Caballeronia sp. TF1N1: one gene and its partner. The protein of the gene in region 2 interacts with the protein of the main gene of each other region in a pairwise test. Links are inferred from orthologs where the notes say so. Each region holds a gene or a part of one and is shown on either strand. Other genes may lie near its edges. The genes, in order: LDZ28_RS09040 and clpB.

The links.
Region 1: the proteins of clpB (region 2) and LDZ28_RS09040 interact in binary tests that used the Escherichia coli proteins (3 or more experiments, as listed by UniProt). The link is inferred for Caballeronia sp. TF1N1 from one-to-one orthologs.

What each region holds. Positions count from the first base shown.
Region 1 is NZ_CP084626.1:1,945,223-1,959,459, forward strand. Bases 7,737-10,439 are described here. They hold LDZ28_RS09040 (sulfurtransferase TusA family protein), read right to left. Parts: upstream 9,351-10,439; coding sequence 9,123-9,350; downstream 7,737-9,122. Other genes in these bases: LDZ28_RS09030 (valine--tRNA ligase), read left to right, coding at 7,737-8,063; galU (UTP--glucose-1-phosphate uridylyltransferase GalU), read left to right, coding at 8,164-9,045; LDZ28_RS09045 (Gfo/Idh/MocA family oxidoreductase), read right to left, coding at 9,417-10,433; iolG (inositol 2-dehydrogenase), read right to left, coding at 10,430-10,439. Outside these bases: LDZ28_RS09005 (propionate--CoA ligase), read right to left, coding at 1-647; LDZ28_RS09010 (hypothetical protein), read right to left, coding at 856-1,347; LDZ28_RS09015 (hypothetical protein), read right to left, coding at 1,344-1,631; LDZ28_RS09020 (5'-methylthioadenosine/adenosylhomocysteine nucleosidase), read right to left, coding at 1,885-2,637; LDZ28_RS09025 (UvrD-helicase domain-containing protein), read right to left, coding at 2,634-4,997; more of LDZ28_RS09030, read left to right, coding at 5,196-7,736; more of iolG, read right to left, coding at 10,440-11,434; LDZ28_RS09055 (MurR/RpiR family transcriptional regulator), read right to left, coding at 11,424-12,305; LDZ28_RS09060 (sugar ABC transporter substrate-binding protein), read left to right, coding at 12,535-13,587; LDZ28_RS09065 (ABC transporter permease), read left to right, coding at 13,713-14,237. UniProt on the Escherichia coli protein: Involved in thiosulfate metabolism.
Region 2 is NZ_CP084626.1:1,665,799-1,680,518, forward strand. What follows is about bases 5,612-8,797. They hold clpB (ATP-dependent chaperone ClpB), read right to left. Parts: upstream 8,411-8,797; coding sequence 5,813-8,410; downstream 5,612-5,812. Other genes in these bases: LDZ28_RS07730 (YidB family protein), read left to right, coding at 5,612-5,634; LDZ28_RS07740 (Rrf2 family transcriptional regulator), read right to left, coding at 8,599-8,797. In the rest of the region: LDZ28_RS07715 (Ig-like domain-containing alpha-2-macroglobulin family protein), read left to right, coding at 1-1,948; pbpC (penicillin-binding protein 1C), read left to right, coding at 1,953-4,175; LDZ28_RS07725 (helix-hairpin-helix domain-containing protein), read left to right, coding at 4,404-5,012; more of LDZ28_RS07730, read left to right, coding at 5,176-5,611; more of LDZ28_RS07740, read right to left, coding at 8,798-9,084; LDZ28_RS07745 (group III truncated hemoglobin), read left to right, coding at 9,397-9,939; molybdopterin synthase catalytic subunit MoaE, read right to left, coding at 10,117-10,581; moaD (molybdopterin converting factor subunit 1), read right to left, coding at 10,583-10,840; gephyrin-like molybdotransferase Glp, read right to left, coding at 10,852-12,114; LDZ28_RS07765 (NUDIX hydrolase), read left to right, coding at 12,545-13,090; aat (leucyl/phenylalanyl-tRNA--protein transferase), read left to right, coding at 13,118-13,849; LDZ28_RS07775 (arginyltransferase), read left to right, coding at 13,952-14,720. UniProt on the Escherichia coli protein: Part of a stress-induced multi-chaperone system, it is involved in the recovery of the cell from heat-induced damage, in cooperation with DnaK, DnaJ and GrpE. Acts before DnaK, in the processing of protein aggregates.

The DNA of each region.
Region 1 (14,237 bases), 280 kb from region 2 along the record:
AAGGGTTCGTAGGAGACGAGATAGCTCGCCTGCAGCCGCTCGGGCGCCAGTTGCCGGTCGATCAAAAGCACTTGCGGCACCTTGAATTCAGCGCGCGAAAGCGCCTCGTCGACGAGCGGCGTGTAGTCGATCACCTTGCCCGCGCGCGCGCCAGCATCGGCGGTGACGATGAGCGCGGGCTCCGCATCGTCGATGCGCGCCGCCAGATTAGGCGCCGCGAAGCCGCCGAACACCACCGAATGCACCGCGCCGAGACGCGCGCACGCGAGCATCGCGAAGAGCGCTTCGGGGATCATCGGCATATAGATGAGCACGCGGTCGCCCTTCTTCACGTGCAGCGAGCGCATGACGGCGGCCATGCGGTTCACTTCCGCGTGCAGTTCGGCGTAGGTATAACGGCGCTCGATGCCCGTTTCCGTCGATACATACACGAGCGCGTTTTGCTGCGCGCGCGAGGCGAGATGGCGATCGACCGCGTTATGACAGAGATTGGTCTTGCCGCCGACGAACCAGCGCGCGAACGGCGGGTTGCTCGCATCGAGCACCTGCGTGAAAGGCGTATGCCAATGGATGCGGCGCGCCTCATCGGCCCAGAACGCCTCGGGTTCCTCGATCGACCGGCGATACGCTTCTCGGTAAGTCGGCATGCGCGTCCTCTTTGAGCGAAGTGCGTGGCTGTGCTTGTCTCTGTGCGTCCGCCAACGCCGCATGCGCCCACGTCGGGCGGCCGCGTTGACATCTCTTCATCACGAAGACAGAGCATAGAGCAGCCCGCAAACCCTTGCTAGACAGGGCGCGCCCTGATCGGTGTCATCGATTCAGGCGCGCTTCGCCTCTCCGAACGCTTCGGACGTTTCAGACCGCGCGACTCTTCGACACCGGCGCTGCCGCTTCGCCCGAATGCTTGAGCAACACGGGCGCGAGTTCGCCGGCCACGCGCATGCTCGATACCACGACCGTACGCACGCCGCTGCCCTCGGTCGAATGACGCAGCGCTTCACGCGTGGTCGCGCGCGCCTCGATACGCGGCTCGATCACGACGATGCCCCGGCAATACGCCGCGAGTTGCACGCGCTGATTGCGCAGCCACGCGGTGCGCAGGCGAATGTCGTCGGCGGTTTCATCGGCGTCGTGCTCGGCGACGATCACGAAGGGCGTGTTGAGCGCAAGCAGGCGGCGCATCTGCGCGCACCATGCAAACGCGTAGCCCGGCTTGACGGCGCGTCGGCGCAGACGCACGAGCGGAAAGCGGCTGGCGTCGAACATGCGGGCATCGAGACCGAGATCGGGAAGCGGGACGGACGATGAAAGCGACTCGCGCTTTGAATGGAGATTGGCGGCATTCACAGCGGTTTTGGACTCCAGTAATTCAGCGCGGCAACCAGGCTCGGCCAGCGCGACTGTCGCGGCACGGCCCGCTTTTTCGGTTTCGTGGCGCGCGGCAACCGGCGCGCGGTTTCTTTCGGTGCTTCCGATGCCTGGCTCCACGCGTGACGCGTGGTTTCAAGCACTTTTGCGGCGTTGGCCGCGACCGCGCATTCGTTGCGCGCCTCGTGAATTTCGCCTGCCTCGGATACGCCGCCCTGCTCGCGCGTCAAGCCGATGGCAGTGGGAATGGAATCGTTGGTCATGTATGTTCGGGCCTCGTTGGTCGGACGAAGGCGGCGTTTTCGCGCCGGCTTCGGCCCCGATGCAAAGCTACGGATAAGCGCTGACGGCAGCGCTGTGTCTCGGATCAGGCCGGGATGGCGGTCGTCGAAGCAGCGGTTCGCGCTTCTTTGCGGCATGCCGATATCCGCGCTTGCGATGCATTGTATTGAGAATCATTCTCAATTACAAGCGGCAAATGGTCTGGCGGCAGAAGGGAAAACCCGAGCGTTGGAGCTAATGCACAGACCGAAGAAACCGCACCAGAATCCCCGACGAATACGCACCCGCGATCGCCACGAGAAACTCCGCGAACGATTCAGGCGCGGCGGCATCGGCGGTATCCGAGATGGTGCGCACGACGGCGCACGGCACCGCGTGTTCGAAACAAACCTGCGCGAGCGCCGCGCCTTCCATTTCGACCGCGAGCGCATCGGGCAAAGCGTCGCGCAGCGCCAGCACGCCTTCGTTGCTCGCGACGAAGCGATCGCCACTCACAATCAACCCGCGATGCACACGCGGCGCATGCACCGCGAAGCGCTCGGCAAGCGAGCTGCCCTCATCGGCGATGAAACTCGCGGCCGCCAGCGCGAGCGCATTGCAAAAGCTGGGATCGGCGGCGAAATGAGAGCGGGCCAGAAGCGGCACTTCATAGCGCGGGAAAAGCGGCGAGGCATCGAGATCGTGCTGCAGGAGCGTATCGCCGATGACGATGTCGCCCACCCGGACATTTGCATGCACGCCGCCCGCGACGCCCGTAAAAACGATCGCATCGACCTTGAACACGTGAATGAGCGCGCTCGCCGTCGCCGCCGCCGCGACCTTGCCGATGCGCGCGAGCGTTGCCACCACGCGCACGCCATGCGCATGGCCGACGTGATACTCGCGCTGACCGAGCGTCACCGTCTCGACTTCGCCCGCCGCATGCATCTGCGCGACGAGATCGCCCAGTTCCTGCGGCAGCGCCGCCATGATGCCGAGCATCGTCATTCGACCGCTTGCAGTTTCGCCACCGCGAGTGCGAGCCATTTCTCGCCGTGCCGCTTGAAGCGAACCTGCGCGCGCGCATCGCCGCCGGAACCTTCGAGCCCGATCACCGTGCCCTCGCCGAACTTCGTGTGGAACACCGCTTGTCCGACCTTGAAGCCGCTTTCCGCCGCGCGCTGCTCGTTGGCGAACGACGGCAACGCCGGTGCGGACGCGGCGGAACCGCCGTAAGCCGAACCGCCGCGCTCCTGGCCTGGGCGCGCGAACCAGTCGCGGCCCCAGCCGGCGTTATCCGCGCGCCCGCCCCAACGCGCGCCCGGCTCGATCTTCGGCGTGAGCCACTTGAGCGAGCCTTCGGGCAATTCGTCGAAAAAGCGCGAGCGAATGTTGTAGCGCGTCTGTCCATGCAGCATCCGGCTCTGCGCGAACGACAAATAAAGCCGCTCTTTCGCCCGCGTGATCGCCACGTAAGCGAGCCGCCGCTCTTCTTCGAGGCCGTCGGTTTCCTGCGCGCTGTTCTCGTGCGGAAAGAGCCCTTCTTCCAGTCCGGTGATGAACACCGCCGTGAATTCCAGCCCTTTCGCCGCGTGCACGGTCATGAGTTGCACGGCATCCTGGCCGGCCTGCGCCTGGTTGTCGCCCGCTTCGAGCGATGCATGCGAGAGAAACCCCGCGAGCGGCGTCATGGTGTCGGGGTTCTGCGCGGGATCGGCAATGCCGGGCGCGTCCAGCACTTCGATCTCGCCGTCCTCGCTCACGATTTCCGGCGCCGCCGTCGCGCCGGGGCGCAGCGGCACGGAACGCGCGGGGGTATCGAGCCCGTAGCCTTCCTCGCTCACGAACGCCGCCGCCGCGTTGACCACTTCCTGCAAGTTCTCCAGACGGTCCTGGCCTTCGCGCTCGGTCTCGTAGAACGCGGCGAGACCGCTCGCGCGCACGACGTATTCGACCGTTTCCGGCAGACTCATCTGCTGCGTTTCGGCGCGCATCTTCGCGACGAGCGTGGCGAATGCGCCGAGGCTCGAACCTGCCTTTCCCGTGACGTAGGGCACGGCGGCGGCCATCGAACAGTTGTAGAGACGCGCGGCGTCGGCGAGTTGCTCGATGGAGCGCGCACCGATGCCGCGCGTCGGGAAATTGACCACGCGCGCAAACGCCGTGTCGTCATTCGGGTTGTCGATCAGACGCAGATACGCGAGCGCATGCTTCACTTCCTGACGCTCGAAGAAGCGCAAGCCGCCATACACGCGATACGCAATGCCCGCGTTCACGAGCGTGTGCTCGATGGTCCGCGACTGCGCATTGCTCCGGTACAGCACCGCGATCTCCCCGCGCGCGAGTCCCGTATTGATGAGCGCCTTGATCTCCTCGACGATCCAGCCCGCTTCCTGCGAGTCCGTCGCGGCTTCGTAGACGCGCACCGGTTCGCCGTGCCCCGCATCCGTGCGCAGGTTCTTGCCGAGCCGCCGCGAGTTGTTGGCGATCAGGAAGTTCGCGGTATCGAGAATATGGCCGTGCGAGCGATAGTTCTGCTCCAGCTTGATGAGATTGCGCACGCGGAACTCGCGCTCGAAGTCGTGCATGTTGCCGACGTTCGCGCCGCGAAACGCGTAGATGGACTGGTCGTCGTCACCGACCGCGAAGATGGCGTTGCTCTCGCCCGCCAGCTGCTTGAGCCACGCGTACTGCAGCTTGTTGGTGTCCTGAAACTCATCGACGAGGATATTGCGAAAGCGCGCTTGATAATGTGCGCGCAGCGGCGCATTGAACGCGAGCAGTTCGTGGCAGCGCAACAGCAGTTCGGGGAAATCCACGACGCCTTCGCGCTGGCATTGCTGATCGTAGGCTTCGTACAGTTCGACGAACTTGCGGTTGAAGGCGTCCGTGGCGTCCACGTCCTTCGGACGCAAGCCCTGCTCTTTCGCGTTGTTGATGAAGTACTGAAGGTTCTTCGCCGGATATTTTTCGTCGTCGACATTGAGCCCTTTCATCAGCCGCTTGATGGCGGAGAGCTGATCGGCGGTGTCGAGAATCTGGAAAGTCTGCGGCAGCCCCGCGTCGCGATAATGCGCGCGCAGCATGCGGTTGCACAGGCCGTGGAAGGTGCCGATCCACATGCCGCGCGTGTCGATGGGCAAGAGCGCCGAGAGCCGCGACATCATTTCGCGCGCGGCCTTGTTCGTGAAGGTCACGGCGAGAATGGTCGGCGGCGACGCGTAGCCCTGCTGGATCAGCCACGCGATTCGCGTGATGAGCACGCGCGTCTTGCCGCTGCCCGCGCCGGCGAGAATCAGCGCGGGCTCGTTGGGCAGCGTCACGGCGGCGAGTTGTTCGGGGTTGAGGTTCGCGAGCAGGTCGGGCATGGGAGCAGGTGGACGGCGAAAAGCGGGCCAAAGTCTCTGGCGGCGGGCCGACCATTATAAGACCGCGCCGATGGCGTCGCCGGCGCCTGGCATCCGCGCTTGGCCGCAGGCCATCCGGAATTCGTCCGATTGACTCGCTCGAACCTTATAATCAGGGATTACCCCGCACTTTTCACGCATTTTTCGGCAGATTTCACGATGAGCGACAACACGCTTGCGAAGAGCTTCGAGCCTCAGAACATCGAGTCCCAATGGGGCCCGGAATGGGAAAAACGCGGCTACTCCGCCCCGACCTTCCAGGAAGGCGCGAAGAATTTCTCCATTCAACTGCCGCCGCCGAATGTCACCGGCACGCTGCACATGGGTCACGCGTTCAACCAGACCATCATGGACGGCCTGACGCGCTATCACCGCATGCTCGGCGAAAACACGCTGTGGGTGCCGGGCACGGACCACGCGGGCATTGCCACGCAGATCGTCGTCGAACGCCAGCTCGACGCCAAGAAAATCTCCCGCCATGACCTCGGCCGCGAGGAATTCCTGAAGCGCGTCTGGGCGTGGAAGCAGGAATCCGGCTCGACCATCACGAATCAGGTACGGCGTCTGGGCGCTTCCATCGACTGGTCGCGCGAATACTTCACGATGGACGACAAGATGTCCGCCGCCGTGCGCGACGTCTTCGTGACCTTGTACAAGCAAGGGCTCATCTATCGCGGCAAGCGGCTCGTGAACTGGGACCCGGTGCTGGGCACGGCCGTGTCCGACCTCGAAGTCGTCAGCGAGGAAGAAAACGGCAGCCTTTGGCATATCAAGTACCCGCTGCCCGACGGCTCCGGCCATCTGACGGTCGCGACCACGCGGCCCGAAACCATGCTCGGCGACGTTGCGGTGATGGTGCATCCCGAAGACGAGCGGTATCGGCATCTGATCGGCAAGACGGTCGTGCTGCCGCTTGGCGACCGCGAGATTCCGGTGATCGCGGACGACTACGTGGACCGCGAGTTCGGCACGGGCGTCGTGAAGGTCACGCCCGCGCACGACTTCAACGACTACGCGGTCGGCCAGCGCCACAAGCTGCCGCAGATCGAAATCCTCACGCTCGACGCGAAGATCAACGACAACGCGCCCGCGAAATATCGCGGCATGGATCGCTTCGACGCGCGCAAGGAAGTGGTGAAGGATCTCGAAGCGCTCGGCCTGCTCGAGTCCGTGAAGCCGCACAAGCTCATGGTGCCGCGCGGCGACCGCACCAACGTGGTCATCGAGCCGATGCTGACCGACCAGTGGTTCGTCGCAATGACCAAGGCCGCGCCGGAAGGCACGTTCAATCCGGGCAAGTCGATCACGGAAACGTCGCTGGACGTGGTTCGCGGCGGGCAGATCAAGTTCGTGCCCGAGAACTGGACCACAACTTACTACCAATGGCTCGAAAACATCCAGGACTGGTGCATCTCGCGCCAGTTGTGGTGGGGCCATCAGATTCCCGCGTGGTATGGCGAAAACGGCGAGATCTTCGTCGCGAAGACGGAATACGAAGCTCGCGCCGAAGCCGACGCCAAGGGCTACAAAGGTGCGCTGCGCCGCGACGAAGACGTGCTCGATACGTGGTTCTCGTCCGCGCTCGTGCCCTTCTCGTCGCTCGGCTGGCCGGACGAAACCAGCGAACTGAACGCGTTCCTGCCCTCCACCGTGCTCGTGACGGGCTTCGACATCATTTTCTTCTGGGTTGCCCGGATGGTGATGATGACCACGCACTTCACCGGCAAGGTGCCGTTCCACACGGTCTACGTGCACGGCCTCGTGCGCGACGCGGAAGGCCAGAAGATGTCGAAGAGCAAGGGCAATACGCTCGATCCCATCGATATCGTGGATGGCATCGAGCTCGAACCGCTCGTCGCCAAGCGCACCGCCGGCCTCATGAATCCGAAGGCCGCCGCGCAGATCGAAAAGAAAACGCGTAAGGAATTTCCGGAAGGCATTCCGGCCTTCGGCACCGACGCGCTGCGCTTCACGATGGCTTCCATGGCCACGCTGGGTCGCAATGTGAATTTTGATCTGGCACGCTGTGAGGGTTATCGCAATTTCTGCAACAAGCTCTGGAACGCCACGCGTTTCGTGTTGATGAATTGCGAAGGCCACGACTGCGGCTTTGCGAACCCCGGCGACTGCAAGCCGGGCGATTGCGGCCCGGGCGGCTACACGGATTATTCGCAGGCGGACCGCTGGATCGTGTCGCTCCTGCAGCGCGTCGAAGCGGAAGTCGAAAAGGGTTTCGCGGACTATCGCTTCGACAACGTTGCGAGCGCAATTTACAAGTTCGTCTGGGACGAATACTGCGACTGGTATCTCGAACTCGCGAAGGTGCAGATCCAGACCGGTACGCCCGAGCAGCAGCGCGCCACGCGCCGCACGCTGTTGCGCGTGCTGGAGACGGTGCTGCGGCTCGCGCATCCGATCATCCCGTTCATCACGGAAGCGCTGTGGCAGAAGGTGGCGCCGCTGACCGACGTTTTGCCCGAAGGCACGAAGGAAGGCGAGTTGTCGATCATGACGCAGGCCTATCCGCGCGCCGAGACGAAGAAGATCGACGAAACGGCGGAACAGTGGGCGTCCGAACTCAAGGCTGTCATCGACGCATGCCGTAATCTGCGCGGCGAAATGAACCTGTCGCCCGCGGTGAAGGTGCCGCTGCTCGCACATGGCGACGCCGCGCGTCTCCATACGTTTGCGCCGTACGTCGCCGCACTGTCGCGTCTTGCCGAAGTGAAGATCATCGACGACGAAGCCGCGCTCGATGCCGAAGCGGAAGGTGCGCCGGTGGCGATCGTCGGCGCGAACAAACTCGTGCTGAAGGTGGAGATCGATGTCGCCGCCGAACGCGAGCGTCTCACGAAGGAAGTAGACCGCCTGACTGTCGAAGCAGGCAAATGTAACGCGAAGCTCGGAAATGAAAGCTTTGTTTCAAAAGCGCCGCCCGCCGTCGTTGAACAGGAGCGAAAAAGGCTGGCAGAATACGAAACCACTATCGAGAAACTTCGGGCGCAAATTTTGCGGCTGCCTGTCTGATTGGGCTGTCGTGAAGTAGCATCGCCGCGTGATCGGGGATGTTCGTCCGTTCGCCCAACTGCTCGACGTTCCAAATGATTAAGAGGATCAGGGTTATCACATGCTAAAAGTTACCAAAGCGGTTTTCCCCGTCGCGGGTCTCGGCACTCGGTTCCTCCCCGCGACCAAGGCGAGCCCGAAAGAAATGCTGCCCGTCGTCGACAAGCCGCTGATTCAATATGCGGTGGAAGAGGCAATGGCCGCCGGCATCACCGAAATGATCTTCGTGACCGGGCGCAGCAAGCGCGCGATCGAAGACCACTTCGACAAGTCTTATGAGATCGAAGCCGAACTGGAAGCGCGCGGCAAGGACAAGCTGCTCGAACTCGTGCGCAGCATCAAGCCGAGCCATGTCGACTGCTTCTACGTGCGTCAGGCCGAAGCGCTCGGTCTCGGCCACGCGGTGTTGTGTGCCGAAAAGCTCGTCGGCGACAACCCGTTCGCCGTGATCCTCGCGGACGACTTGCTGTACGGCAAGCCGCCCGTGATGTCGCAGATGATCGAAGTCTTCGACCACTATCACAGCTCGGTGATCGGCGTCGAGGAAATCCCGGCGGAAGATTCGAAGTCCTACGGCATCATCGACGGCAAGGAGTGGGAAGACAACATCTTCAAGCTCTCGGGTATCGTCGAAAAGCCGGAACCGGCCGTTGCGCCGTCGAACCTCGGCGTGGTCGGCCGCTATGTGCTGAAGCCCCGCATTTTCGATCACATCCGCTCGATCAAGCCCGGCGCGGGCGGCGAACTGCAACTGACGGACGCCATCATGTCGCTCCTGTCGGACGAACAAGTGCTCGCGTACAAGTACCACGGCACGCGCTTCGACTGCGGCAGCAAGCTCGGCTATCTGAAGGCGACGGTGGAATTCGCGCTGCGCCATCCGGAAGTGTCGAAAGACTTCGACGAGTATTTGCGCACGCGCTCGCCGAACCTGGCTAGCTGAGTTGAAGTAAGTCGAATTCGCCCGCGTCGGCAGGCGAAAAAAAAGCCCATCGCGTCATGTGATGGGCTTTTTCCTTTTCAGCGGCGTCGCATCAGAAAGGTGAACACTTTGTCCTGCGTGGTTACTTCGACGATCTCGTTGCCGGTCTGCCTTGCAAACGCCGCGAAATCGCGCTGCGATCCGGGGTCGGTGGCGAGCACCTTCAGAATCTGGCCGCTCGTCATGTCGGCGAGTGCTTTCTTTGCCCGCAGGATCGGCAACGGGCAGTTGAGCCCGCGCGCGTCGACTTCCTTGTGAACTTCCATCGCGATTTGAATTCCGTTAAGCCTTGCGTGTTGCGAAACATCGAAGGCCCGATTCTAACGCAGCGTTCACAAGTCCACCGGGCGCCCGGTCTCATATGCCTGCCGCATGGCGATGCCAATCCTCGTCGCCTCGCGCGCATCGTCGAGCGTGAGGCCGGTCGGCGTGCCATCTCGCACGAGCGCGACGAAGGCTTGCGCTTCGCGTAAAAACGCATCTTCGAAGCGCTCGAAGAAAGTCGGCGTGCAAACGTTTCGCATGCCGTGTGCATCGGCGATCTCGACGCGGTTCGCACGCGGATTGCGCCCAATGGCAAGCGCGCCCGCCGTGCCGATGACTTCTGTCTGCGTGTCGTGGCCATGAGCCATCGTGCGGGAAGCGTATAGCACGGCAAGCCGGCCGTCGTCGAATTCGATCGTGCCCACGCCATTGTCGATATCGCCACATTCGCGCAAGCCTTCGTGGATTGCTATCGTGCCGCTCGCGAACACGCGCTTGGGCTTCGGATTACCGAGCATCCAGCGCGCGAGGTCGATGTCGTGCACGCTGCAATCGAGAAAGAGTCCGCCCGATGTCGGCGCGAAACGCACGAAAAAACCATCCGGATCATTCTTGTCGCAGGTCTGCGAGCGCACCATGAACGGCCGGCCGATCGCGCCTTCGCCAATGCGCTCGAAGGCATCTCGATAACTCGCATCGAAACGGCGCACGAAGCCGATCATTACATGCAGATGCGCATGCCGCGCGTGCTCCTCGATCACGCTGTCGCATTCGGCGAGATCGAGCGACAGCGGCTTCTCGCAGAACACGTGTTTGCCCGCGCGCAACGCGGCGATGATCTGCCGCGCGTGCAGCGAAGTCGGCGTGACGAGCCACACGGCGTCGATGGACGGATCGGTCAGCAAGTCGGCGTAATCGGCATGGAGCGCGATTTCCGGCAGGTTGTCGCGAGCCCATTCGCGCTCTTGCTCAACCGGGCTGCACGCCGCGACGAGCCGCGCGCCCGGCACATGCCACGCGAGGTTTTCCGCGTGTCTGCGGCCGAGCCGCCCCAGCCCGACAATGCCCACCCGCACCGCGCTCATGCCGCGTTCTCCCCGAGCTTCACGATGCGCTTTTCGCGCCACGAAAGCGTCGCGGCCTCGGCGAGTTCGAGCGCCTTGAGGCCGTCGGCAACAGTGGTGCGCACGGGCTTGCCATGGGTCACGGCATCGAAGAAATGCGCGATTTCCGCGGCATACGCCGCGCGATACCGTTCGAGAAAGAACGCCTCGGGCACGTCGCTCGACACGCCCTTGGTCGAATATGCCGTCACTTCGGTCGGACGCACGTTGCCCGCTTGCAGCATGCCGAGACTGCCGAGCACCTCGAAGCGCTGATCGTAGCTGTAGCCCGAGCGCCGCGCCGTGTTGATCTGGCACAGGCGTCCGCGTTTCGTGCGGATGGTGACGGCTGTCGAATCGATATCGCCGGCTTCCGCGATGGCGGGATCGGACAAACAACTGCCCGTGGCGTGCAGCGTGTCGGCTTCGTCGTCGAGCATCCAGCGGAAGATGTCGAAGTCGTGGATCAGCATGTCCTTGAAGATGCCGCCCGAATGCTTGATGTATTCCACGGGCGGCGCGCCCGGATCGCGGCTCGTCACGATCAGCATTTCCGGTTCGCCGATCTCGCCCGCTTCCACGCGCGCCCTCAATGCCGAGAAAGTCGGGTCGAAGCGCCGCTGAAAGCCGATCATGCAGACCACGCCCGCTTTCTGCACGGCATCGGCGCAGGCGCGCGCGCGTTCGAGCGTGAGGTCCACGGGCTTCTCGCAGAACACGTGCTTCTTTTGCGCCGCCGATGCGAGGATCAGGTCCGCATGCGTGTCCGTGCTCGAACAGACGACCGTCGCGCCCACCGAGGCGTCGCCCATGGCGGCATCCACATCGGCGACTTGCGCGCCGTATTGCGCAGCGAGCGCCGACGCGGCCTCGCGGTTCACATCGACGACATACTTGAGGCGCACGCCAGGCTGCCGCGCGAGATTGGCCGCGTGAATCTTGCCAATGCGCCCTGCTCCGAATACCGCCACGTCAATCGTCATAGCCGCCTGTCTCCTTGGATTCTTCTACGTTGAGTTCGAGCCGGTACGCGAGCGCGATGAACAGCGCCTGGCACAAGCAAATGGTGCTCGTGAGCGAGCGGAACGCGAACGCGCTGCCCTCCTTCACGAGCAGACTCGCGCTCGCGTGACGCGCGAGCGGCGAAAGCTGGCTGTCGGTGATCACGAGCGTCTTCGCGCCGTGATGCTGCGCAGCGCGCACGCAATACTGCGTTTCCTTGCCATAAGGCGCGAAGCTGATGGCCACGACCACGTCGCCCTTTCTCACGCTCTTGACCTGTTCGCGGAACATGCCGCCGATGCCGGAGATCAAATGCACGCGCTTTCTCGTGTGCTGCAACGCGTAGACGATATAGCTCGCCACCGCGAACGAGCGCCGCACGCCGATCACATAGATGTTCTCCGCGTGTTCGAGCATTTCCACGGCGGCGTCGAACTGTTCGTCGTCGAGACCGGCTTCGAGTTCGTCGAGCCCCGTGCGGCTCGCCGCGATGAATTCGCGCGCCACGGACACACCGGAGGCATCGCCCGCCTTTTCGTCGATGAGTTTGCGAATGCGCTGCTGATAACTCTGCTGCGAGCCATTGCCGCCCGCGAACGCCTGCCTGAACACGGCCTGCAAGTCCGAGAAGCCCGAAAAACCGAAGCGCTGCGCAAAGCGCACCACGGCCGACGGATGCACGCCGCACGCGGTGGCGATATCGCTCGTACGATCCATCATCACGCTCGACCGATGCTGCTCGATATACGTCGCGACGTTCTTCAACTGACGCGGCAACGTGTCGTAAGCGTCGGTGATGCGCTGCATCAGATCGTCGACGCTCTGCACGTCGGTGCTGGTCTCATCCTGCATGGATAGCTCATGTCGATGGCGCCGCGAAGGCAGACGCCGTGGCAGCGATTATAGGAAGGCTGCAAGGAAAATGGAACGTATTTTCCATTTATGGCATCGGTGCAATTCCTATTGCAGACCGGGAAAACTTGGCCTACTCTTGGTGCTGAGTTCGAAGCGGCCCCAAGCAACGGCCGCATCGGCTCGCGGAAAAGTCAGATCAAACAACAAACCGAGATAGGTGGAGACAATGACCATTCGCAATGGCCGAGCCGCGTTGCGCGCGCTCGCGGCAGCCGCAATCCTGAGCAGCACAGCCTTGTTGACGGCGTCCCCCGCTCACGCGGCGCCCGACGCCAAGTTCGTCCTCATCAGCCACGCGCCCGACTCGGACTCGTGGTGGAACGTCATCAAGAATTCGATCAAGCAGGCCGACGAGGACTTCAACGTCCAGACCGACTATCGCAATCCGCCAAACGGCGACATTGCCGATATGTCGCGTCTCATCGAACAGGCCGCCGCGCGTAATTACGACGGCGTGATCACCACCATCGCGGACTTCGATGTATTGAAGAGCGCGCTCAACAAGGTGACGGCGAAGAAGATTCCGCTCGTCACGATCAACTCGGGCACCGAAGAGCAAAGCGAGCAACTCAAGGCGATCATGCATATCGGCCAGCCGGAATACGTGGCGGGCAAGGCCGCAGGCGAAAAGGCGAAGGCCGCGGGCGTCAAGTCGTTCCTGTGCGTGAACCATATCGCGACCAACACGGTGTCATTCGACCGCTGCCGTGGCTTCGCGGAAGCCATCGGCGTCGACTACAAGGCGTCCACCATCGACTCCGGTCAGGACCCGACGGAGATTCAGTCGAAGGTGTCGGCTTACCTGCGCAATCATCCCGATACGCAGGCTGTACTCACGCTCGGACCCACGCCCGCCTCGGCGACGCTCAAGGCCGTCACGCAAATGGGCCTGCAAAACAAGCTCTATTTCGTGACCTTCGACTTTTCCGATGACATCGCGAAGGGCATCAAGGACGGCACGATCAAGTTCGCAATCGATCAGCAACCGTACTTGCAGGGCTATATCCCCGTGGCCGTGCTCGCTATCGTCAAGAAGGATCACACCACGGACCCGGTGAAGATTCGCCAGATTCTCGAAGCGAATCCGAAGTTCAAGGCGCGTCTCGAAACGTATGGCCTCGCGCCGTCGTATGGACCGAAGAACATTCGTTCGGGTCCGGGCTTCATCACCAAAGAGAATCTCGACAAGGTCGTGAAATACGCCGGTCAATATCGTTGACCGTTCAGGGCGGCCGTCTTTTCAGCGCCGCCCGCTATCACTGCATTTCCGCGGAACGTCGTGCGTCTGCTGCGTCTATTCCCGACGCGGCAGGAGCGCGCGCATCGGTCAGTCAAGGAGCCATCATGGGCGTAGCCGGCAAGCATTACCCTCCACATGCGAATCCACAGCCAGAGTCGGCCGAGACGCAGGAGGCAGCAAAGCCCTCGGACGAACGCGTGCGCCGGCAATCGTGGTTCGGCCATCTGTTGAACCGGCCGGAGTTCGCCGCGATCTCGGGCACCGTGCTCGTGTTCATCGTATTCGGCTTCGCGGCGGGTTCGTCGGGCATGTTCAACCTCGACGGCGTGATGAACTGGTCGCAGGTCGCGGCCTACCTCGGCTTGCTCGCGGTCGGCGCGTGTCTTCTCATGATCGCCGGCGAGTTCGATCTGTCCATCGGCTCGATGATCGGCTTCGCGGGCATGATGGTCGCGCTGCCCTCGGTTTATCTGCACTGGCCGTTCTCGCTGTCGATTCTCTTCGCGTTCGTCGCTTCCATGCTGCTCGGCGCGTTGAACGGCTACCTCGTGATGAAGACGCGGCTGCCTTCGTTCATCGTCACGCTCGCGTTTCTGTTCATCCTGCGCGGCCTCACGCTCGCGCTCTCG
Region 2 (14,720 bases):
CGGGTTGCCGCCGCTCGTTCGTGTGGGCGACGCATTCCATGCGCAGTTCACGCTGCGCAACACGACGCAGCGCACCATGCGCGTCGTCGTCACGCCGCACGCCGGTTCGCTCGCGCTCGACGCACGCACGGTGGAACTCGCGCCGGAATCATCGCGGGAAGTTGCTTGGGACGTGACCACGCCCGACGTGCTCGGCATGAACGCATCGGCGAGTCTCGCCTGGGACGTGAGCGCGGTGGAGCAAGGCAGCGCTTCGGCCACGAAGCCCGCGAGCGATGCCGTCAAGCTCCAGCAGCGCGTCGTCGCGGCCATTCCGGTCACGACGCAGCAAGCGACCATCGCGCAGGTGGACGGCACGTTCAGCGTGCCCGTCGCGCCGCCCGCCGATGCCAGCACGTCGAGCAACGGCGCCGTGCGCGGCGGTATCGCGGTGTCCTTGCAGCCGAAGCTCGCGGACGGCTTGCCCGGCGTGCGACGCTGGTTCGAACGCTATCCGTATAACTGCCTCGAACAGCAGACTTCGCGCGCGCTCGGCCTCATGGACGCAGCGCAATGGCAAGCCGTGCTCACGCGCATGCCGTCGTATCTGGATCGCGACGGTCTCGCGAACTACTTCCCGCCCTACGACGACGAACGTCCGACCGGCAGCCCGACGCTCAGCGCGTACTTGCTCGCGGTATCGGACGAAGCGTCGAAGCTCGACCGCCGTTTTGCAATGCCCGCGGAATTGCGCGATCAGCTCGCCGCCGGTCTCGCGAATTTCGTCGACGGCAAGCTCGAACGCAAGTTCTGGGCGCCGCGCAACGACCTCGACTTCGAAAAGCTCGCCGCCATCGAAGCGCTTTCGCGCTACGGTCTCGCGCAGCCGCGCATGCTCGGTTCGATCACCGTCGCGCCGGATCAATGGCCGACCTCGGCCGTGCTCGACTACTACGCGATACTTTCGCGCGTGGACGGTATAGCCGATCGTGAAGCGAAACGCGCGCAGGCCGAACAGATCATCCGTGCGCGGCTCACGTATCAGGGCACGCGTCTCACGTTCTCGACCGAACGCGACGACGATCTCTGGTGGCTCATGACTGGCAGCGAAACCAACGCCGCGCGCACCGCACTCATCTTCGCAAACGCGCCCGCGTGGAAGGACGAGATGCCGCGACTCGTGGCCGGCCTCCTCGCGCTGCAGAAAAACGGCGCATGGCAGACCACGACCGCCAATCTTTGGGGCTCGCTCGCGGTGGGACGCTTCTCGCAAATTTTCGAAAGCACGCCGGTCACGGGACGCACGAACATTGCGCTGGGCGCGGCGACGCAGAGCGTGGACTGGAGCGCTGCCGCGCCTGCATCGGCGTCGTCGTCGGCGACCCCGATCACTAAGAGTGTCAACACGCGCAGCAGCTTGCTGCCGTGGTCAACCGGCTCGCTCACGTTGACGCAAGACGGCACGGGCAAACCTTGGGCAACCATCGAAAGCCTTGCGGCCGTCGCGTTGAAGGCGCCGTTCGCGGCGGGCTATCGCATCGTGAAGACGGTGACGCCGGTCGATCCCGCCGTGAAGGGCGTGCTCTCGCGCGGCGACATCGTGCGCGTGCATCTCGACATCGACGCGCAAAGCGACATGACCTGGGTCGTCGTCAACGATCCGATTCCCGCTGGCGCGACCATTCTCGGCTCCGGTCTCGGACGCGACTCGGAAGCGGCGACTTCCGGCGAGAAGCCGGATCGCGGTTCGTGGCCTGCCTTCGTGGAACGCGGTTTCGAAGGGTATCGCGCGTATTACGACTATCTGCCGAAGGGCAAGCTGCAAGTCGAATACACGATGCGGCTGAATAACGCCGGTTCGTTCGGCCTGCCGCCGACGCGTGTGGAAGCGCTCTACGCGCCGTCATCGTTCGGCGCATTGCCCAACGCGACGGTCGTCGTGAAGCCGCTCGCCGCCAGCGCGAAGTGACGCCGTGAAGCGCGCCCTGTGCTTTCTGATCGGCTGCGTCGTGGCAACGGCGGCGTGCGCGGCGCCGAGCTTCGACGAGGTGCGCGCGAACTGGCGCAGTTCCGACTGGGTGCTGTTGTCGCGCGATGGCGAACCGCTGCAACGCACGCGTGTCGATACGCACGCGCGGCGCGGCGACTGGGTTGCGCTTGCGGATGTCTCGCCCGCGTTGCGTGAGGCCATCGTGGTTTCGGAAGACAAGCGCTTCTACGACCACGCGGGCGTCGACTGGCGCGGCGCGGCGGCGGCGGCATGGGCGAATCTTTGGAACACCCGCACGCGTGGTGCATCGACGGTGACGATGCAGCTCACCGGACTCATCGACGACGATAACGGCAAGCCGAACGGCCGCCGCAATATCGGCGAAAAGGCGCAGCAGACAGTAGGCGCGCTATGGCTCGAACGGAGCTGGCGCAAGGATCAGATTCTCGAGGCGTATCTGAATCTCGTGCCGTTTCGCGGCGAGATCGTGGGTTTGTCGGCGTTGTCGCAGACGCTTTTCAACAAGGCGCCGTCCGGGCTCGATGAACGCGAGGCCGCACTCGCCGCCGCGCTCGTGCGCGCGCCGAATGCGCGTTATGACAAGGTCGCGTCGCGCGCCTGCGTCATCTTGCGCGACATGCAGGCTTTGCATACGAGCGACAAGACGCACGCGAACGACCCGTGCGTCAACCTGGACAGCTATGTGCAACTGACGCTCACACGCACCGCGTCGGCGCCGGGCTTCGCACAAGGCGACGACGCGCTCGCGCCGCATTTCGCGCGGCGCGTTGCAAGCGAAACGCATCCCAAGGCGGGCGATCGCGTGCGCTCGACGCTCGATGCGCATGTGCAGCGCTTCGCGCGCGACACGCTCGCGCGCACGCTTGCCGAACTCAACGCGCGGGCTCATCCGCGCAATGTGCACGACGCGGCGGCGGTGGTGATCGACAACGCATCCGGCGATGTGCTCGCTTGGGTCGGTTCGGCGGGCGGCTTGTCGAACGCGCCCGAAGTCGATGCGGTGCTCGCCGCGCGGCAGGCCGGCTCGACGCTCAAGCCGTTTTTGTATGCGCAGGCCATCGACGAAAAACGCCTGACCGCGGCCACGCTGCTCGACGACGCGCCGCTCGATCTCGCCACCGGCGGCGGCCTCTATATTCCACAAAACTACGATCACGACTTCAAGGGCTGGGTGAGCGTGCGTACGGCGCTCGGGTCGTCGCTCAACGTACCGGCAGTGCGCGCGCTCGTGCTCGTCACGCCGCATCGCTTTGCAAAGACGCTGGTCGCGCTCGGTCTGCCGCTCACGCAAGCGGGCGATTATTACGGCTTCAGCCTCGCGCTCGGCAGCGCGGATGTCACGCTGGCCACGCTTACCAATGCATATCGCGCGCTGGCCAACGGCGGTGTCGCGCGGCCGTCGTTCGATCTCGCGAGCCACGCTGCCGCGCCTGCGGGAAAGCGCGTGTTCAGCCCGGAGGCGAGTTTCATCGTCACGGACATGCTCGCCGACAACAACGCGCGCACGCGCACCTTCGGTTTCGACAGCGTGCTCGCCACGCGCACTTTCAGCGCGGTCAAGACCGGCACCAGCAAGGACATGCGCGATAACTGGGCCGTCGGTTTCACTTCGCGATACACCGTCGGCGTGTGGGTCGGCAATGCCGATGGCGCGCCTATGTGGGACGTCTCCGGCGTCACCGGCGCGGCGCCCGCGTGGAATGCGCTAGTCGGCTATCTGCATCGGCGAGCCGCCAGCCACGCGCCAACCGCGCCGTCGGGCGTGATCGAAACGCAGGTCGCGTATCAGAACGATATCGAACCGAAGCGCGGGGAATGGTTCGTGCGCGGCACGCAGATGAGCGCTATCGGCATCACGGCGAACGCGGCGGGCTCAAGCGGAGCGAGCGGCAAAGGGGACAGCCAGGCGGCGCGCATCGGAGCGCCGACCAATGGCACCATCTTCGCGCTCGATCCCGACATTCCGCCCGCGCGCCAGCGCGTGTGGTTCGAACGCTCGGGCAATGGCGCGCTCGCCTGGCGTCTCGACGGCAAGCCGTTCGGCCGCGATGCGCGCGTCGCCTGGCTGCCATGGCCGGGACATCACGTCCTCGAACTCGTCAATGCGCGCGGCAACGCGGTCGATTCAATCGCCTTCGAAGTGCGCGGCGCGTTTCTCAAGACTGCTCAAAGGCCGTCGCGGTAAGGCCGAAGCTTGCCTTGCAGCATGCAAAATATTGATGCGTCATCCAATCTGCATTGCGCGACGTTAAAGATTGTGCGCTCGTGTGGTGCGCGCGGCGGGGTCGTGCACAATGCGAGCCGTCATCGTTCGGGACTTGTTTTTGCCCTATGCTTAACGGCAAAGTCGTTATTCTGTCGTAAGCCCGGACGCATCGATTCATCATTCTTTTCCATTGCCTGGAGTGCCGTCATGCTGAAAAAGCTGCTGATGCTGTGCTTTGCGTTGATGCTGTCCGTCGGAACCGCGTTTGCCGCGGTCGATGTCAATACGGCCGATCAAGCCGCGCTCGATTCCGTGAAGGGCTTGGGTCCGGTGAAGTCGAAAGCGATCGTCGACGAGCGCGCGAAGAACGGCCCGTTCAAGGACGCCGACGATCTCGCGACGCGCGTGAAGGGTCTTGGAACGAAGTCCGTGGCCAAGCTCGAGGAGAACGGCCTGACCATCGGCGGATCGTCGCAGCCGCCCACGGGCAAGACCACGAAGCCCGCCGTGAGCAGCACGCAAGGCGCCGCGCCGTCCAACTCGACGGTCAAATCATCGACAGCCGCCACGGCGGCAACCTCGCCCGCGGCCACCACCGCGCAAACGCCAGCCGCCACGCCGCAAGCGCCGGCTACCGCCACACCTGCTTCGGCTACGAAAAAGAGTTCGCGCAAGTCCAAGGCCGCAAGCGCGGCGGCGGCTGCAAGCGCGGCGCCGGCAGCGACGACGACACCCGCCGCGGCAAGCGATGCGAAGCCTTCGAAGCGCAAGAGCAAGAAAGACAAGGCCGCGAGCGCCGCGGCTGCCAGTCAATAAAAGTTAGAAAAGATCGAGGCGAGCAGGCGACGGCCAACCGCATCATGCCGTCGCCCTTCAACCTCAAGTAGTTCGTCTCAAAGCTCGCGTTTCGCTCTTTTCGCACGATGCAAGCGCGTCACGCGAGCCACCCCACCCCGCAACTTCTCGTAGTGAGACTGCCATGAGCCTAATCGATATCCTCGCCTCCACCCTCGGCAACTCGTCGCAACAAGGCGGCCAACCCGGTCAATCCGGCCAGGCTGCGCTGATCACGGCGGCGCTCGAATTCGTCAACAACCAGCCGGGCGGTATCGCGGGGCTGATCCAGCGCTTTCATCAGGCGGGCGCGGGCGACATCGTGTCGTCATGGATCGGCACGGGCGAAAACAAGCCCATCAGCCCGGACACGCTGAACAACGCGCTCGGCTCGGACAACGTCGGTGCGCTCGCGCAGAAAGCCGGCGTGTCGAGCGATCAGTTGTCGGGCATGCTCGCGGCGGTGCTTCCGCATATCGTCGACCGCGCGACGCCGAACGGCGAAGTGCCCGCCAATGGCCAGATGGATCTGTCGAGTGTGCTCGGATCGCTAGGCGGCCTGGCGGGTCTCTTCGGCAAGAACGAAGCGCCGAAACAAGGCTGAGTCTGATTCATCGCGTTTGTGTTGGACCCCGCAAGCGGTCGCCTTGCGGGGTTTTTGTTTTGCGGGCCGCGGCGTTGGCGTCATCGATCGTTCCCGCTGCCGCCAAACAAAAAGGGCGATGGATCACCCATCGCCCTTTAGAAATCGCCGCCGAAAAACAAGCAGCGATCAACCGCCTTTAGTGCACTACGCGGTCGAACACGAACTTCCCGTCCTTGATATCGACCGGAATGACGTCCTTGGGTCCGAACCTGCCAGCCAGAATCAGCTTGGCGACCGGATTCTCGATCTCCTGCTGAATCGCGCGCTTCAACGGCCGCGCGCCGAACACCGGGTCGTAGCCGACCTTGCCGATCTGTTCGAGCGCCGCATCCGACACGTCGAACTGCATGTCAAGCTTGGCCAGGCGGTCGTGCAGACGCTGCAACTGAATCTTCGCGATCGATTCGATATTCGCGCGATCCAGCGAGTGGAACACCACCACGTCGTCGATCCGGTTCAGGAATTCCGGCCGGAAATGCAGCTTCACCTCTTCCCAGACGGCGTCCTTCACCGCTTCGTGCGGTTCGCCGACCATGCTCTGGATGACATGCGAACCGAGGTTCGACGTCATCACGATCACCGTGTTCTTGAAGTCGACGGTGCGGCCTTGTCCATCGGTCATGCGGCCATCGTCGAGCACTTGCAGGAGCACATTGAAGACGTCCGGATGCGCCTTCTCGATTTCATCGAGCAGGATCACGCTATACGGCTTTCTACGCACGGCTTCGGTGAGATAGCCACCTTCTTCATAGCCGACGTATCCTGGCGGCGCACCGATCAGACGCGCGACGCTGTGCTTCTCCATGAACTCGCTCATGTCGATACGAATGAGATGATCCTCCGAATCGAACAGGAACGCGGCCAGCGCCTTGCACAGTTCCGTCTTGCCGACGCCCGTCGGCCCCAGGAACAGGAACGAGCCATACGGACGGTTCGGATCGGACAGACCCGCGCGCGAACGGCGGATCGCGTCGGCCACCGCGCCGATGGCTTCGTCCTGACCGACCACACGCTCGTGCAGCTTGCCCTCGATCTGCAACAGCTTCTCGCGCTCGCCCTGCATCATGCGCGACACCGGAATGCCCGTGGAACGCGACACCACTTCCGCGATTTCCTCGGCGCCCACTTGCGTGCGCAAAAGACGCGGACGCGTCGGGTTGTTCTGCTCCTGCGACTCGGCCTGCGTCACTTGCTTGAGACGCGCTTCGAGTTCGGGCAGCTTGCCGTATTGCAGTTCGGCCACTTTCTCGAGCTTGCCTTCGCGCTGCAAACGCGCGATGTCCGCACGCGCCTTTTCGATCTCTTCCTTGAGCTGCGCGCTGCCCTGCACGGCGGCCTTTTCGGCGGTCCAGATTTCTTCGAGATCCGAATATTCGCGATTGAGCCGGTCGATTTCTTCCTCGATGAGTTGCAGACGCTTTTGCGATGCCTCGTCCTTCTCCTTCTTCACGGCCTCGCGTTCGATCTTCAACTGGATGAGACGGCGGTCGAGCTTGTCCATCTCTTCGGGCTTCGAATCGATTTCCATCTTGATGCGCGACGCCGCTTCGTCGATCAGATCGATCGCCTTGTCCGGCAGAAAACGGTCCGTGATATAGCGATGCGACAACTCCGCCGCCGCGACGATAGCCGGGTCCGTGATCTCCACGCCGTGATGCAACTCGTACTTTTCCTGCAAGCCGCGCAGGATCGCGATGGTCGCTTCCACCGAAGGTTCGTCGACCAGCACTTTCTGGAAACGCCGCTCGAGCGCCGCGTCCTTCTCGATGTATTTGCGATATTCGTCGAGCGTGGTCGCGCCGATGCAATGCAATTCGCCGCGCGAAAGCGCCGGCTTGAGCATGTTGCCCGCGTCCATTGCGCCTTCGGCCTTGCCCGCGCCGACCATCGTATGAATCTCGTCGATGAAGACGATGGTCATGCCTTCGTCCTTGGCGATATCGCTCAGCACGGCCTTCAGCCGCTCCTCGAACTCGCCGCGATACTTCGCGCCCGCGAGCAGCGCCGCCATGTCGAGCGACAGCACGCGCTTGCCCTTGAGCGTTTCGGGCACCTCGCCGTTGACGATACGCTGCGCCAGTCCTTCGACGATAGCCGTCTTGCCGACGCCCGGTTCGCCGATCAGCACCGGATTGTTCTTGGTGCGGCGTTGCAGAATCTGGATCGAGCGGCGAATTTCGTCATCGCGGCCGATCACCGGATCGAGCTTGCCTGCGCGGGCGCGCTCGGTCAGGTCGACGGTGTACTTCTTAAGCGCCTCGCGCTGACTTTCGGCGTCCTGGCTATCGACCTGCGCGCCGCCGCGAACCGCGTTGATCGCGGCTTCGAGCGCCTTGCGCGTAAGACCATGCTGGCGGGCCACGCGGCCCACTTCGCCTTTGTCGTCCGCGACCGCGAGCAGATACATTTCGCTCGCGATGTAGGTGTCGTTGAGTTTCTGTGCTTCTTTATCGGCGTTGTTGAGCAGGCCCGCGAGATCGCGGCTGATCTGCACGTTGCCGTCCGTGCCCTGCACTTGCGGCAAACGATTCATCGCGTCGTTGAGCGCGTTTTGCAGTGCCTGAACCTGCACGCCCGCGTGCGACATGAGCGAGCGCGCGGAACCGTCCTGCTGCGCGATCAGCGCGGCAAGCAAGTGAACCGGCTCGATGTACTGATTGTCGTGACCGACCGCCAGACTTTGCGCGTCTGACAGCGCTTCCTGAAATTTGGTGGTGAGTTTGTCGATTCTCATTATTGAAAGCTCCAATTCGAATACGACCAAAATGAGGCGCTTTTGGCCGGTTTCAAGCCTTGTTTAGCCGCTTGCGCGCACTTTTTCGCCTGATTTCGAGAAAGCCCGCGCGAGCGTCGGCGCATGAGAATGACCTGTCCGTCCGGTTTTCGTTCACCGTCCGGCCGCGTGCAAGACTGAACCGCGCGTCAGGCAGACGAGCTTTGCATGCGCTCGACCGATACCGGAATCACGCTCACGATGCCAAGCAACTGCGAGAGCTCATCCGCCGGACGCGCGAGTCCGCCGACCGTATGCTTGTCGAGTTCCGCAAGGAAGGCATCGCGCGCCGTCGCGAATACGCCGCGCAACAAGCAGGCCGACTGAATCACGCATTGCCGGTGTGCCTTGTCGCGCGAAAAACAACCGACAATGTCGAAGTCGCTTTCCATTGTGCGCACGATCTCGCCGATCGTCAGGTAAGGCGTGCGCTCGCCAAGTCGCAGTCCGCCATGACGCCCTCGCACCGTTTCCACCCAGCCGAGTTCGCCCAATTGCTGGACTATTTTCATCAGATGATTTCTTGAGATGCCATAGGCCTCGGATATCTCGCCGATGGTCGAAAGGCGGGACGGGCGCACGGCAAGGTAAAGCAGGACGCGCAGGGTGTAGTCGGTGTAGTCGGTCAGTCGCATGATGTCACGATGATTTTGTGCGCGGAACACGCGCATCGAGAACAACGGAGCCAGAGGCACGCGGGCAAACGAAGAGCAGACGGCGAAAGCGGCGCGACGCGGGATGCGCGGAAAAACACCGCGAGTGCGCAAGCGACAACGACCTCCGCGCACACACAAGGTCTAAGATCCTGACGCGGCCTGCCACGAAAAATTGAACGACCGGTCGGATTATCGCTGTTCAAGACGCGACATTTTGCGACAAAACAGCGCCTATCGTCAGCATAATGTGCTGACGCTTGCGTGTAAGCATCCGCATAACATTTATTTGCCATGACCCTTCACGAATCATCTGCCCGCCCGGCTCGCTTTGCGGAACCGGACGAAGCCAACATCCGGACGCTCGTGGAGACGTTTTATCGCCGTGTCGATGACGATCCCCTGCTCGGCCCGATCTTTTCGCGCGAACTGACGGGCCGCTGGGACGAGCATCTCGCCAAAATGACGACCTTCTGGTCGAGCCTCGTGTTGGGAACGAAGCAGTATCGCGGGAATGTGCAGGAGGCGCATCGGCCGCTCGAAGGTATCGCGCCCGAGCATTTCGCACGCTGGCTTACGCTCTTTCTCGACACCGTGGACGCGCGTTACGAGCCGGCCGCCGCCGTGCAGTTCATGGAACCAGCACTGCGGATCGCGCACAGTTTGCAATTGAGCAAGTTCGGCTGGGATTACAAGATTCCCGACGCGCAGCAGGAACTTCTCGCGGCGCTCAAACGGCAGCGCACCGGCGGCCGGGAAGAGCCGCGTTTCGCGGAGCGGCCTCCGGGGGAGGCGTTTCCAGCGAGGTTCGTGGGACGTTCGGCGGATACGAAGTGACGCTCGCGGCTTTCTTCCTCGCCGATCACGCTTGTCTTGCCGCCCAAGGTTTTTGGCTTTTACCCGTTTGCGAGCGCTCTTAGCGCGGTTTCGCGCGCCGCTTTCGTCTCGCCAAACACGCGGTAAGCGGTGGACTTATCCGCGATCGTCGCCTTTTCCTATGGCGATCGCCGCGCTTTAGCTTTTCGGCTTTTGCCAGCGAGCCAGCGCCGTATCATCCGATTCGCGCGCATCGACCCAGCGCTCGCCCGCGTCGGTTTTTTCCTTCTTCCAGAACGGCGCCTGCGTTTTCAAGTAGTCCATGACGAAGGCGCACGATTCGAACGCCTCGCCGCGATGCATCGCCGTGGTTGCGACCAGCACGATCTGATCGAGCGGCTTCAGTTTTCCCACGCGATGCACGATCAGCACGTCCGACCCAGGCCAGCGCGCACGCGCCGACTCGGCAATCTCGTGCAGCGATTTCTCCGTCATGCCGGGATAGTGCTCGAGCTCCATCGTCTCGACCGCGCTGCCTTCGTTCAAGTCGCGCACCGTGCCGACGAAGCACGCCACCGCGCCCACTTTCGGATTGCCCGCTCGCAGCGCGGCGACTTCCGCGCCGAGATCGAAATCCGCCTCCTGTACGCGCACGATCGTCATGTCAACCGCCCGTGACCGGCGGGAAAAACGCCACTTCGCAGCCATCCGTGATGCGCTGCGACGGGTCCGTCATGACGTGATTGCAGGCCATGCGCAACGCACGGCCTTCGGCGAGCGTTTCGGCCCACGCGCCGCCGCGCATGCGCAGCCAGGCGCGTACATCGCCGACATTCACGACGGTGTCCGGCACGCTGACCGTCTCGTTCGCGACACCCAGCGCTTCGCGCACGCTCGCAAAAAATCTCAGTTCGATATGCATTTGATGGCCTTCTACCGCATCAACTCTGAAAAGGGAATGAAGCGCACCGTCTCGCCCGCGCGGATGGCGTGATCCGGCGGATTGTCGATGAGGCCGTCGCCCCACACGGTCGAAGTCAGCACGGCGCTGCTTTGATTGGGAAAGAGATCGAGGCCGCCCGCGTCGTTCACGCGCGCGCGCAGGAACTCGTTGCGGCGGTCGCCCTTCTTTTGGCTGAAGTCGGCACGCATCGAGTAGACGCGCGGCGCGACGTCGCTCGCGCCTGCCAGCCGCAGCAGGAACGGCCGCACGAACAGCAAGAAGGTGCAAAAGCTCGACACCGGATTTCCCGGCAGGCCGATGAAATATGCTTCGCCGAGCGCGGCATCCGAACGTCGCACGTTGCCGAACGCGAGCGGCTTGCCGGGCTTCATCGCGATCTGCCACATGGCGATGCGTCCTTCGGCTTCCACCGCCGGTTTCACGTGATCTTCCTCGCCGACCGATACCCCGCCGCACGTCAGAATCAGATCGTGTTCCCCGGCCGCGCGGCGCAGGGTTTCGCGCGTTGCGTCGAGACGATCCGGCACGATCCCGAGGTCGGTCACGTCGCAACCGAGTTTCGCAAGCAGCGAGCGCAGCACGAAGCGATTCGAGTTGTAGATGGCGCCGGGCGCGAGCGGCTCGCCGGGCATGCGCAGTTCGTCGCCGGTGAAGAAGATGGCGACGCGCACGCGCCGCACGACATCGAGCGCGCCGCAACCGACCGATGCCGCGAGACCCAACGCTTGCGGCGTGAGGCGCGTGCCCGCAGGCAGGATCACCGAACCGCCGCGGATGTCCGCGCCTTGTTGCGTGATCCATTCGCCGGCTGCGGGCGCGTGCGCGAACGCGATGCTGCCGTCGTCCGCCGCACGCGCCATTTCCTGCATGACGACGGTATCGGCGCCCGGAGGCACCGTCGCGCCGGTGAAGATGCGCGCGGCCGTGCCTGCCGTGAGCGGCGCGGCGGCGTGGCCGGCCGGAATGCGTTGCGACACCGGCAGCGCGCGCGGCGCGGCCTCGCTCGCGCCGGCGAGATCGGCGGCGCGGACGGCGTAACCGTCCATCGAGCTGGTGTGCATTGGCGGAACGTCTAGCGGCGACGTGACATCGGCGGCGAGAACGCGGCCGAGCGACGCCGCGGCATCGAGCGTATCGATGCGCTCGGTGCCATCGACCCGATGCGCGGCGTCGAGGAGAAGGCCGAGCGCTTGCGCGGTCGCGAGCATCGGGGGACGAGGAGAAGTGGACATGGAGTTCGTACGGAGCGATGCGCCCGTCAATCGTGAATGGGGAGTAGCTGGCAACGTCAGCCAACCATTGTAGCGAGATGGGCGGTGAGGCGAAGCGCTCTGGCGTTCGCGGTCGTTCGTGTCGTTCGTGTCGTTCGTGTCGTTCGCGGTCGTTCGTGTCGTTCGTGTCGTTCGTGTCGTTCGTGTCGTTCGTGTCGTTCGTGTCGTTCGTGTCGTTCGTGTCGTTCGTGTCGTTCGTGTCGTTCGCTTCGTTCGCTTCGTTCGCTTCGTTCGCTTCGTTCGCTTCGTTCGCTTCGTTCACTTCGTTCGCGTCGCCTGCGCGCGCTCCGCCCGACCAACCGATCGCGCCCCCGCTTTCCGCCTCACCCGCCCTTCATGACGACCCCCGAGCCGGTGATACACTCGCACCACACTTCCCACGTCCATTTCCATGAAATTCTGTTCCGTCTGCGGCCACGAGGTCGCCCTTTCGGTCCCGCCTGGCGACAACCGCGAGCGCTTCGTTTGCGGCAGTTGCGGCACCGTTCACTACCAGAATCCGCGCAACGTCGTCGGCACGGTGCCGGTGTGGGACGACAAGGTGCTCTTGTGCCGCCGGGCAATCGAGCCGCGCTACGGCTACTGGACCTTGCCGGCAGGCTTCATGGAAATGGACGAGACCACGAGCGAAGGCGCATCGCGCGAAACACTCGAGGAAGCAGGCGCGCGCGTCGAGATTCAAAGTCTTTTCACGCTGCTCAACGTGCCGCACGTGCATCAGGTGCATCTGTTCTATCTCGCGCGTCTGCTCGATATCGAAATCGACGCCGGCGAGGAAAGTCTCGAAGTGCGTCTTTTCGAGGAAAGCGAGATTCCGTGGGACGAAATCGCCTTTCCGACCGTCGGCCAGACGCTGCGTTTCTTCTTCGCCGACCGCGCCGCGGGCAACTTCACGCTGCACACGGGCGACATCTTCCGCACGCTGCGCGAAGGCTGAGCGCCTCGCGCATCGACTGCTTCGACCATGGTTCCCTGGCTCGCCGACGACGATCCGTTCCCGCCCGTCGAGCGCGCGCTCGGCGCATCGAGCGGCGCGCCGGGTCTGCTCGCCGCGAGCGCGGAGCTTTTGCCCGCGCGTCTCGTCGATGCCTACCGGCGCGGCATCTTTCCGTGGTATTCGGACGGTCAGCCCGTGCTGTGGTGGAGTCCCGATCCACGCATGGTGCTGATTCCGGACGAGTTCAAAGTCTCCGATTCGCTGCGCAAGACGCTCAAACGCGTGTCGCGCGAGCCGCTCTGGGAAGTGCGCGTGGACGACGATTTCGCCGCCGTGATGCACGCGTGCGCCGACACGCCGCGCGACGGTCAGCGCGGCACGTGGATCACTTCCGAAATCGTTGAGGCGTACTCGACGCTGCATCGCGCGGGCAAGGCGCACAGCGTCGAAACGTGGTTCGACGGGCGGCGCGTCGGCGGGCTTTATGGCGTGTCGTTCGGCAAGATGTTCTTCGGCGAATCGATGTTCGCGCACAAGACCGATGCCTCGAAAATCGCCCTCGCCGCGCTCGTCGCGCACTTGCGCCGCCATAAAATTGGGATGATAGACTGTCAGCAGAATACGGCGCATCTGGCGTCGCTGGGCGGCCGCGAGATCGGCCGCCGCGCGTTCGTCACGCATCTGCGTCACGCGGTCGAAGATGCGCCGATTCCCTGGCGTTTCGATAAATCGGTTCTCGCGGAACTGATCGAGCGCTAGACGACGCAAGGACACCGGAACGGAACCAGGCACCGGACAGGCATCAACCAGGCAACCAGAAACCAGCAACGACGAGACGCCCGCGATACGAGAGCCGCCAACGTGACACATCCGAACGAGCTGCCGCTGTCACCGCTTTCCGCGCTGCAATTCTATGCAACAGCGCCCTATCCTTGCAGTTATCTGGAAGGACGCGTGGCACGCTCGCAAGTCGCGACGCCCAGCCATCTCATCAATTCCGACGTCTACACCGAACTCGTCAAAGCCGGCTTCCGGCGTTCGGGCGTGTTCACGTATCGCCCGTATTGCGACGGTTGCCGTGCCTGCGTGCCGGTGCGCGTGCCGGTGGCGCGCTTCGCCCCGAACCGCACGCAACGGCGCGTCTGGAAGCAGCACGGCAATCTCGTCGCGAGCGTCGCGCCGCTGCATTACGACGAAGAGCACTACGCGCTTTATATGCGCTATCAATCGGCGCGGCACGCGGGTGGCGGCATGGATCGCGACAGCCGCGACCAGTACGAACAGTTTTTGCTGCAAAGCAGGATCAACTCGAGGCTCGTCGAATTCCGCGAGCCGGGCAACGCGGACACGCCCGGCGCATTGCGCATGATCAGCATGATCGACATTCTCGGCGACGGGCTTTCGTCCGTGTACACGTTCTTCGAGCCGGGCCTGCCGCACACGAGCTTCGGCACGTTCAACATCCTCTGGCAGATCGAGCAGGCGAAGAGCCTCGACTTGCCGCACGTGTATCTCGGCTACTGGATTCGCGAAAGCGAAAAGATGGCGTACAAGGCCAACTTCCGGCCGCTGGAAGGGCTGATCGATGGCCGCTGGTCACCGCTCGATCCCGCAACGACGCTTTCCGCCG